Regions from separate parts of the Thalassospira sp. ER-Se-21-Dark genome, predicted to be linked through region 2. Evidence: predicted binding sites of a transcription regulator. Region 2 holds the regulator's gene; the other holds the start of a gene.
What was found. The regulator PhoB, encoded in region 2, activates phosphate uptake and scavenging genes when phosphate is short. The targets are predictions, from matches to a motif close to TNTCATAAAACTGTCA.
Positions count from the first base shown of each region.

Region 1: a site for PhoB is predicted at 1,828-1,843, ahead of FHI25_RS02620 (bifunctional 2',3'-cyclic-nucleotide 2'-phosphodiesterase/3'-nucleotidase). Genes of this name have one in related genera too.

Region 1 is NZ_VDEZ01000001.1:598,680-603,106, reverse strand. It holds gene FHI25_RS02630 (helix-turn-helix transcriptional regulator) at 1-318, opposite strand, end outside; gene FHI25_RS02625 (MFS transporter) at 474-1,754, shown strand; gene FHI25_RS02620 (bifunctional 2',3'-cyclic-nucleotide 2'-phosphodiesterase/3'-nucleotidase) at 1,908-3,869, shown strand; gene FHI25_RS02615 (GcrA family cell cycle regulator) at 3,968-4,408, opposite strand.
Region 2 is NZ_VDEZ01000001.1:773,251-777,677, forward strand. It holds gene FHI25_RS03410 (calcium/sodium antiporter) at 1-160, opposite strand, end outside; gene FHI25_RS03415 (cation:proton antiporter) at 427-2,175, shown strand; gene phoB (phosphate regulon transcriptional regulator PhoB) at 2,256-2,954, opposite strand; gene phoU (phosphate signaling complex protein PhoU) at 2,972-3,694, opposite strand; gene pstB (phosphate ABC transporter ATP-binding protein PstB) at 3,716-4,427, opposite strand, start outside.

The DNA of each region.
Region 1 (4,427 bases), 170 kb from region 2:
GTTGGCGGCAACGTCCCGACCGATATAAAGGTGGCGCGCCCGGGTAAAGCCAGTGCAGGTCACCGCATGCTGCGTGTGGGGTGGGACCCATACCGCGCGCTGGGGCGGCACGATCCACATCCCGGCCTCTGTCACCACGGTCATCGTGCCCTCAATCGCATATAAAAGCTGGTTCCAGTCATGGCTGTGTGCCGCAACGTGATAGCCAGCCGGCATATCACTGACCCGGACATATACCGCGCGTGGCAGTTCGCGCGGGCGGGGGATCTTGTTGTGATGTTCCGGACGTCCGTCAAAGGTGTTGAGGATATGAACCATGATACGGCAACATTCAAATCTGTCTTGGTTGCGATATATGATGGCAGATTACCGCAAGACAGACGGATCGGACAGGTTTAACTTGGTCGCATTCAAAAACTCATACTTTTTGACAGGGTTGATGCCACCACAACGATCCTGTCCTCGGAGGTACAATGTCCAAGGAAATCATACCGGAAGCCAGCAATCACGCGGCCCCACTTGGTGATGCGCCCGACGCCCCCAATGATGTGAGTGCAGCACCGGTCCATAAGGGTTGGCGCAATCCGGAAGTTCTGCTGATCGTCATGGCGGCCGCCATGCCGCTGTCCTTTTCGACCTGGATGGCGCTGCTAAACAACTTTTCGGTCGAGATGGCCGATTTCACCGGCCGCGAGATCGGCATCTTGCAGTCCTTGCGTGAAATCCCCGGTTTCCTTGCCTTCACCGCGATTTTTGTGCTGCTGGTTCTGCGTGAACAAACCTTTGCAGTTCTGTCACTGCTGGTGCTTGGAATTGGCGTTGCCATATCGGGTTATTTCCCGACCGTGATCGGCCTTTATTGCACGACGGTTCTAATGTCGATCGGCTTCCATTATTTCGAAACCATGCAGCAGGCCTTGTCATTGCAATGGGTGCGTAAGGATCGCACCGCCATGGTCATGGGGCGGCAACTGTCGGCAAAATCAATCTCGTCGTTGATCATGTTTGGCATGGTCTGGGTGATGCTCGAAGTCTTTGCCGTCGAGTATCGCTATGTCTATCTGTTCGGCGGTGCGTTGACTATCCTGGCCGCCTTGTTTGTCTGGGGGGCGTTTCCGAAATTTGCCGATGCCCATCCGCAGAACAAGAAGCTGATCTTGCGCAAACGCTATTGGCTTTACTATGCGCTGACTTTCATGAGTGGTGCACGCCGTCAGATCTTTACCGTGTTTGCCGGCTTCCTGATGGTCGAAAAGTTCGGCTATGACGCAGCAACCATCACCTTGTTGTATTTGCTTAACCACGTGATCAACATGTTCCTCGCCCCCAAGATCGGCAAGATGATCGGCAAATGGGGCGAACGCCGTGCGCTGGTCTTCGAATATGCCGGCCTGTTCATTGTTTTCGTCTCCTACGCCTTTGTCGAAAACCACATTCTGGCCGGTGGTCTTTATGTGATTGACCATCTGTTCTTTGCGCTGGCGATTGCCATCAAGACCTATTTCCAGAAGATCGCCGATCCGGCTGATATCTCCTCAACCGCTGGGGTCAGCTTTACGATCAACCATATCGCCGCCGTTTTCATCCCGGCCGCCTTCGGTTTGCTTTGGCTGATATCGCCGGGTGCGGTGTTCCTTGCCGGGGCGGCCATGGCCTTTGTCTCACTGGTTCTGGCCCTGAACGTCCCACACGATCCGGAGCCCGGAAACGAGGTCATTCGTGGATACAAATCAACCGTGATGCAGCCAGCCTGATCGCCAAATATGTCTCAGACCAGAAACGTCTGCCGATCGTGGCAGGCGTTTCTGTTTGTGTTTGCCCTGCCTTTTTCGCAAAATCTTCAAAACCCCGCCATTTAAACGGGATTACAGTTTCGCGGTTTAACGCATAAGCAGGGACACGGCTCGATGGTATTTATTCACAAAAAAGCTGCCCGGATTACCGGGATTTCGATGGCACTCGCACTGGTAAGCAGCACGGCATTGGCCGACAGCAAGGTGTCTTTGCGCATCCTCGAAACCACCGACATCCACACCCATCTGGTTAATTATGACTATTACCGTGATGGCGAGTCAGACACGGTTGGTCTTGCAAAGGTGGCGACCCTGCTTAAAACCGCACGTGGCGAGGCAGAGAACGTTGTCTTTATCGATAATGGTGACCTGATCCAGGGCAACCCGCTTGGCGATTATATAGCCAAGGAACGCGGCCTTAAGGATGGTGATGTCCATCCGGTCTATAAGGCGATGAACCTCCTTGGCTATGACGCGGCCAATATCGGGAACCATGAATTTAACTATGGCCTCGATTTTCTGGGTAAATCGTTGGCCGGTGCCAATTTCCCCTATGTCAGTGCCAACGTCTTTGTCGATGATGGCGATGACAATCCCGACAACGACAAGCCGTATTTCGAACCCTATGTGCTGCTGGATCGGGAGTTTACCGATAATGACGGCAAGGTGCACAAGGCCAAAGTCGGTGTGATCGGTTTTGTCCCACCCCAGATCATGCAGTGGGACAAGGCCAATCTGGAAGGCAATGTGATCGCAAAAGACATTGTCGAGATGGCAAAAAAATATGTCCCGGAAATGCGTGAAAAGGGGGCGGATATCGTTATTGCCGTTCCGCATTCCGGCCTTTCGACCATGGCGCGTAATGGCATGGAAGAAAATGCCACCTATTACCTTTCCGAAGTCGATGGCATTGATGCGATCCTGTTTGGCCATGCCCACACCGTGTTCCCGTCAGAGACCTTTTCCGATCTCGAAGGTGTCGATATCGCCAAAGGCACGATCAACGGCGTTGCGGCTGTGATGCCGGGCTTCTGGGGCAGCCATCTTGGCGTGATCGATCTGACCTTGAATGTATCCGATGACGGCGAATGGAGTGTCACCGACAGTCTGTCGGATGCACGTCCGATCTATCAGCGCGAAGGCCGGACCGTGACCCCGCTGGTGGAAGCCGATCCGGAAATCATTGCCGCGGTCAAGGAAGAGCACGAAGCCACCATCGCCTATATGCGCGAAGGTGTGGGCACCACATCGGCACCGATCAACAGCTTCTTTGCGCTTGTGGCCGATGATCCTTCGATCCAGATCGTGACCAATGCCCAGAAATGGTATCTCGAAAAGATCCTGAACGGATCGGAATATGATGGCATCCCGATCCTGTCGGCCGGGGCGCCGTTCAAGGCCGGTGGTCGCGGTGGTCCGGACTATTTCACCGACATTCCTGAAGGCAAGATTGCGCTTAAAAACGTCGCGGACCTTTATATCTACCCAAACACCGTGCGCGCAGTATTGCTTGATGGTGATCAGGTGCGTGAATGGCTTGAAATGTCGGCAGGCCAGTTCAATCAGATTGATCCAAACAGCAGCGAAGAACAGGCTCTGATCAACCCGGATTTCCCGACCTATAATTACGATGTGATTGACGGCGTGACCTACCAGATCGATGTCACTAAACCGGCCCGCTATAACAAGGCGGGTGAAGTGATCAATCCCGATAGTCACCGCATCGTCAATCTGAGCTTCGAAGGCAAACCGGTGACAGCCGATCAGAAGTTTGTCGTTGCGACCAACAACTATCGCGCCGGGGGTGGTGGCAATTTCCCGGGCCTTGATGGATCGACGATCATTGTCGAGGCACCCGATGAAAACCGTACGGTGCTTGCCAACTATATCCTGACCGAAAAGGAAATTGATCCGAAGGCGGATGGCAACTGGACCTTTGCCCCAATCGGTGAGGCGTCCGATGTAACGTTTGTTACCAGCCCCAAGGCATCCTCGGCTGTTAACGCACCCGACAATATCAGTTTCGTTGGTGAGGATCAGGAAGGCTTTGCCAAATACGTGCTGCAAACAAGGTAACCAACAGAACCTTGATATCGCCCAAAAAAAGCCGCCCGGATCAGGCGGCTTTTTTGTATCTCGGTGTCTATGCGGGCAATTGCCTGGCGCAGACCAGATTACTTCCGGTTTGCAGCCTGCGGGCCTTTGCCGCCGGGGCCACCCTGCTGTGCAGGGGGATTGTCTTCGCGCGGGTTCTTGCCGTTAAGGTAGGCCTGTGCGCAATGTTCGTCGCAATAAGGCTTGCTCGGCACGATTTTCTTGCCGCAGAAATGGAAGTCGTCATCGCCCGGATCGCCAAACGGCCAACGGCACATGCCCGGACCAAGATCAAAGATCGAAATGCCTTTGGTCTGCTGTTTGGGGGCCGGTGCTTTTTTCTGTTCTGCTTCCTCGGCGCGGCGCTGGATCGGGGACGGGCGCTTGGGCAGTCCAAGGCGGTGTGCCTTGCCAACGACGGCATTCTTGCCAACGCCCAGTTCTTCACCGATGCGTGCCGTGGTCCAACCCTGATTCCAGAGCGAGGTCAGCAATTCAATCTTTTCCGGCGTCCAGCTCATTTCGAGTATATTCCGTATT
Region 2 (4,427 bases):
GCGCCGATGTCCCGGCGGCGACAATCGTCAGACCGACGATCACCTTGGAAACGCCCAGCAAAAGTGCAAGACCAACCGCCCCCCTTACGATGAATTCACCACCTGCTGTCAGCAATACAAGGCCCGCGATGATCTGAAGATAGGGGATTAGCTGTTCCAAAATATCTGCTCGTTTCAAAAGCGATTAAACCGGCCCTTTGTCGGGCCCGCGGAAGATGGCATTTGGCAGCGCGAATGGCAAGTCATCAGGCGGTGACAATTGCCACAGCACCTGATCGCAGGATTCCGTGGTGAATTTCGCAAATGCCGCAAATTTACCCACGACTGGCAGGGTTATTTTCGTTATCGTTGTAATCTCGTTATTTTCAGGGATTTAGGTCCTGATACCCATTGATTATTTGACCGCCTTCCGGAACGAATTTCGCCATGCATCACAGCGTCCTGTTTGAGCTGTTTCTTATTCTGACTGCCGCGATCATTGCGGTGCCGATTGCGCACAAGCTGCGTGCGAATTCGATCATCGGCTTTCTGATTGGCGGGTTCTTTATCGGGCCGTTCGGCTTTGGCCTGATTTCCGAACGCGAAGACATTTCCACGGTTGCCGAACTGGGCGTGGTTTTCCTGCTGTTCATGATCGGGCTGGAGCTTTCGCGTGATCGTTTGCGCGTGATTGGCGGGCGGTTTGCCGGTCTGGGCGTTTTGCAAATTCTGGTGTCGATGGCAGCCCTTCTGGGGCTTCTGGTTGTCATGGAATTCCCGCTGCCGACGGCCTTGGTGATTGCCGGAGCGCTTGCGCTTTCATCGACCGCGATCATTCTCAAACAGCTTTCCGATGACAAGCAGCTCAATACCCGGTTCGGGCGTGCGGCCCTTGCCATTTTGTTATTGCAGGACGTGGCGGTTGGTCCGTTCCTGATCATGGTGCAAGCGGCAGGTGACGCCGGAACGGAAACCAGCCCGTGGATGAGCATCCTGCTTGGTTTCGGGTCGGTCGCGTTGTTGTTGCTCGTCGGGCGCTATGTGTTGCCGCGGCTGTTTCGCTATATCGCGTCGCTCAAGAACCCGGAACTGTTTGCCATCGGCACGCTGTTTGTTGTGCTAGCCGCCAGCACCTTGACCGAGGTTTCCGGACTTTCAATGGCGCTGGGCGCGTTTATCGCCGGGGTGATGTTGGCCGAAACCGAGTTCCGTCATCAGATCGAAGCCGACATTTCACCGTTCCGCGGCGTGTTCCTGTCGCTGTTCTTTATGTCGGTGGGCATGTCGGTTGATGCCGACGTTGTTTATAACGAATTTGGCACCATCGTCATGTGGCTGGTGCTGTTGCTGGTGATCAAGACGGCGGTTTTGTTCGTCCTGGCGCGCGCGATCCAGTTTGAAACCGGCCTTGCCATCCGGGTGGCGATGAGCTTGGCCGCCGGCGGTGAATTTGCCTTTGTCATGTTTGCGCTGGCCGCCCAGAATGGTGCGGTACCGCTTGAAATGGCAGCCATGCTGATCCCGGTGGTGGCGATTTCGATGGCGCTGACCCCGACACTGATCAGCCTTGGACACAAGATCGAGGAAAAGCTTCATCCCAAGGAAGAAGACCAGCTTGGCAAGATTGCCGAAGAATCCGAGGGCATTCACCAGCATGTTCTGGTGATCGGAAGTGGTCGCGTTGGCCGGGTTCTGGCCCGGTTGCTCAAGACGCGCAACATTCCGTTCCTGGTGCTGGATAGTGACGCACAGCAGGTTTCACGCGGCCGGGCAGAAGGCCTTCCGGTTTACTTTGCCGACGGGTCCAGACCGGAAACTTTCCGGGCGGCACACACCGATGAGGCAAAAATTGCGGTTGTTGCCATGGGGAACCCGCATGCGACCGAGAAGACGGTCGCCCTTTTGCGCCAGCATTACCCGCATCTGAAGATCTTTGCCCGTGCGCAGGACATCACCCATATCGGGCCGCTGTCGCGCCATGGGGCGGATGCCGCGATCCCCGAGGTGCTTGAAACCGGCTTGCGATTATCCGACCATGTGTTGGCCGCCTGTGATGTGCCGCAGGAAGACATTGATGCCGAAATCGCCAAATTCCGCCGTGCGGACATGCTTTTGATGAACGAACTGGCGCCGCGCCCGCAGCGCAAACCATCAGGGTCGGAGAATGCCGAAAAACCGGTGAAGAAAAAAACCTGAAGACGTTACGACCTTAAAACAAAAACCCCCGCTGCAACCTGCAACGGGGGTTTTTTAATCGGATAGGGCTCTATACCGACTTAGGCCGCGGTTTCTGAATCCAGTGCATAGCCCGCCGCACGGACGGTGCGGATGATATCGCGCGTGCCTTTGACGTCATTGAGCGCCTTGCGCAGGCGGCGGATATGAACGTCGACGGTGCGGGTTTCGACATAGATGTTCGGGCCCCAAACCGCGTTAAGCAACTGTTCGCGCGAGAAAACCCGACCCGGATGTTCGAGGAAATAGCGCAGCAGACGGAACTCGGTCGGGCCAAGATGGATCGATTTTCCATTGCGGCTGACCCGGTGGGCGGCGAGATCCATTTCGATGTCGGAATAGATCAACTGCCCTTGTGGTTGCGCCGGACCGGACCGGCGCAAAAGTGCGCGGATACGGGCGAGCAGCTCGCCAATGGCAAACGGCTTGGTGACATAGTCATCAGCGCCGGTATCAAGACCGCGGATGCGGTCGCCCTCTTCGCCACGTGCCGTCACCATGATCACCGGCAAATCGCGGCTTTCAGGCTTGCGGCGGATCTGACGGCAGACTTCGATCCCCGACATTACCGGCAGCATCCAGTCGAGCAAAACCAGATCGACATGGGTTTCAGCCAGAATTTTCAACGCTTCGTCACCGTCACCGGCTTCGACAACCTGCATCCCCTCGCGTTCGAGGTTGTAGCGCAACATGGTTACGATTGCTGCCTCGTCCTCGACGATAAGAACCGTTGGGTCCATCTTCCTATGCTCCCGTGTCAGTCATTCGGTTCGACAACAGCGAAGTTCGCTGCGTCGTTTTTTGGCCGGTCAATCCCCGGCAGGTCTTCGCCCTTGATCCGGTAATAGATCGTTTCGGCGATATTGGTTGCGTGATCACCGATACGTTCGATGTTCTTGGCAATGAACAACAGATGGGTCGATGCGGTAATGTTGCGCGGATCTTCCATCATGTAGGTCAGCAATTCGCGGAACAGCGAATTGTACATGTCGTCCACTTCCTGATCGCGTTCCCAGACCCGGTGGGCCTTTTCGGCGTCGCTTTCGATATAGGCATCCAGGACATCCTTGATGATTTCCTGGGCCAGCTTGGCCATGTTCGGGATCGCCTGAACCGGGCGGATCGGCGGGATCTGGTTCAGCACCTGCGCGCGTTTGGCGATGTTCTTTGCCAGATCACCAATGCGTTCCAGATCGTTTGACAGCTTGAGCGCGGTGACGACCTGACGCAGGTCATCTGCCATCGGCTGACGCAGGGCCAGAAGACGGACGGCAAAGTCCTGAACTTCCTGTTCGAGCACATCAATGCGCTGATCGGACAGGATGACTTTCTCGGCCAGTTCGGAATCGCGTTTGACGATGGATCTGATCGAGGAAATAAGCTGGCTTTCAGCAAGCCCGCCCATTTGCGAAATGATGTTGTTCAGACGGGTCAGTTCCTCGTCGAACGAACTTACGATATGGGTATGTTCATCAGCCATTTATGCGTACTCCTGGCTCGCTTAACCGAAGCGGCCGGTAATGTAACCCTTGGTGCGTTCGTCCTTCGGGTTGGTAAAGATCTGATCGGTTTCACCGACTTCAACCAGCTTTCCGAGGTGGAAGAACGCGGTGCGCTGCGACACACGGGCGGCCTGCTGCATGGAGTGGGTCACGATCACGATCGTGTAGTTCGAACGCAACTCGTCTATCAGTTCCTCGACCTTGGCGGTCGCAATCGGATCAAGGGCCGAGCACGGTTCATCCATCAGGATGACTTCCGGGCTGACGGCAACCGCGCGTGCAATGCAAAGGCGCTGCTGCTGACCACCGGAAAGACCGGTTGCCGGCGATTGCAGACGATCTTTGACTTCTTTCAGAAGACCCGCACGTTCGAGCGAGGTCATGACAATTTCATCAAGTTCATCGCGCGAATTGACCAGACCATGAATACGCGGGCCATAGGCCACGTTGTCATAGATGGTTTTCGGGAACGGGTTCGGTTTCTGGAACACCATGCCGATGCGCGCGCGCAGCTGAACCACGTCGATCCGCTTGTCATAGATGTCGCGACCATCCAGGGTAACGTCACCTTTGATCGTCACACCGTCAATGGTGTCATTCATCCGGTTCAGGCAGCGCAGGAAGGTGGATTTACCACAGCCCGACGGACCAATCAGTGCGGTTACCTGCTGTTCGGGGATATCAAGGTTGACCTCATAGAGGGCCTGATTG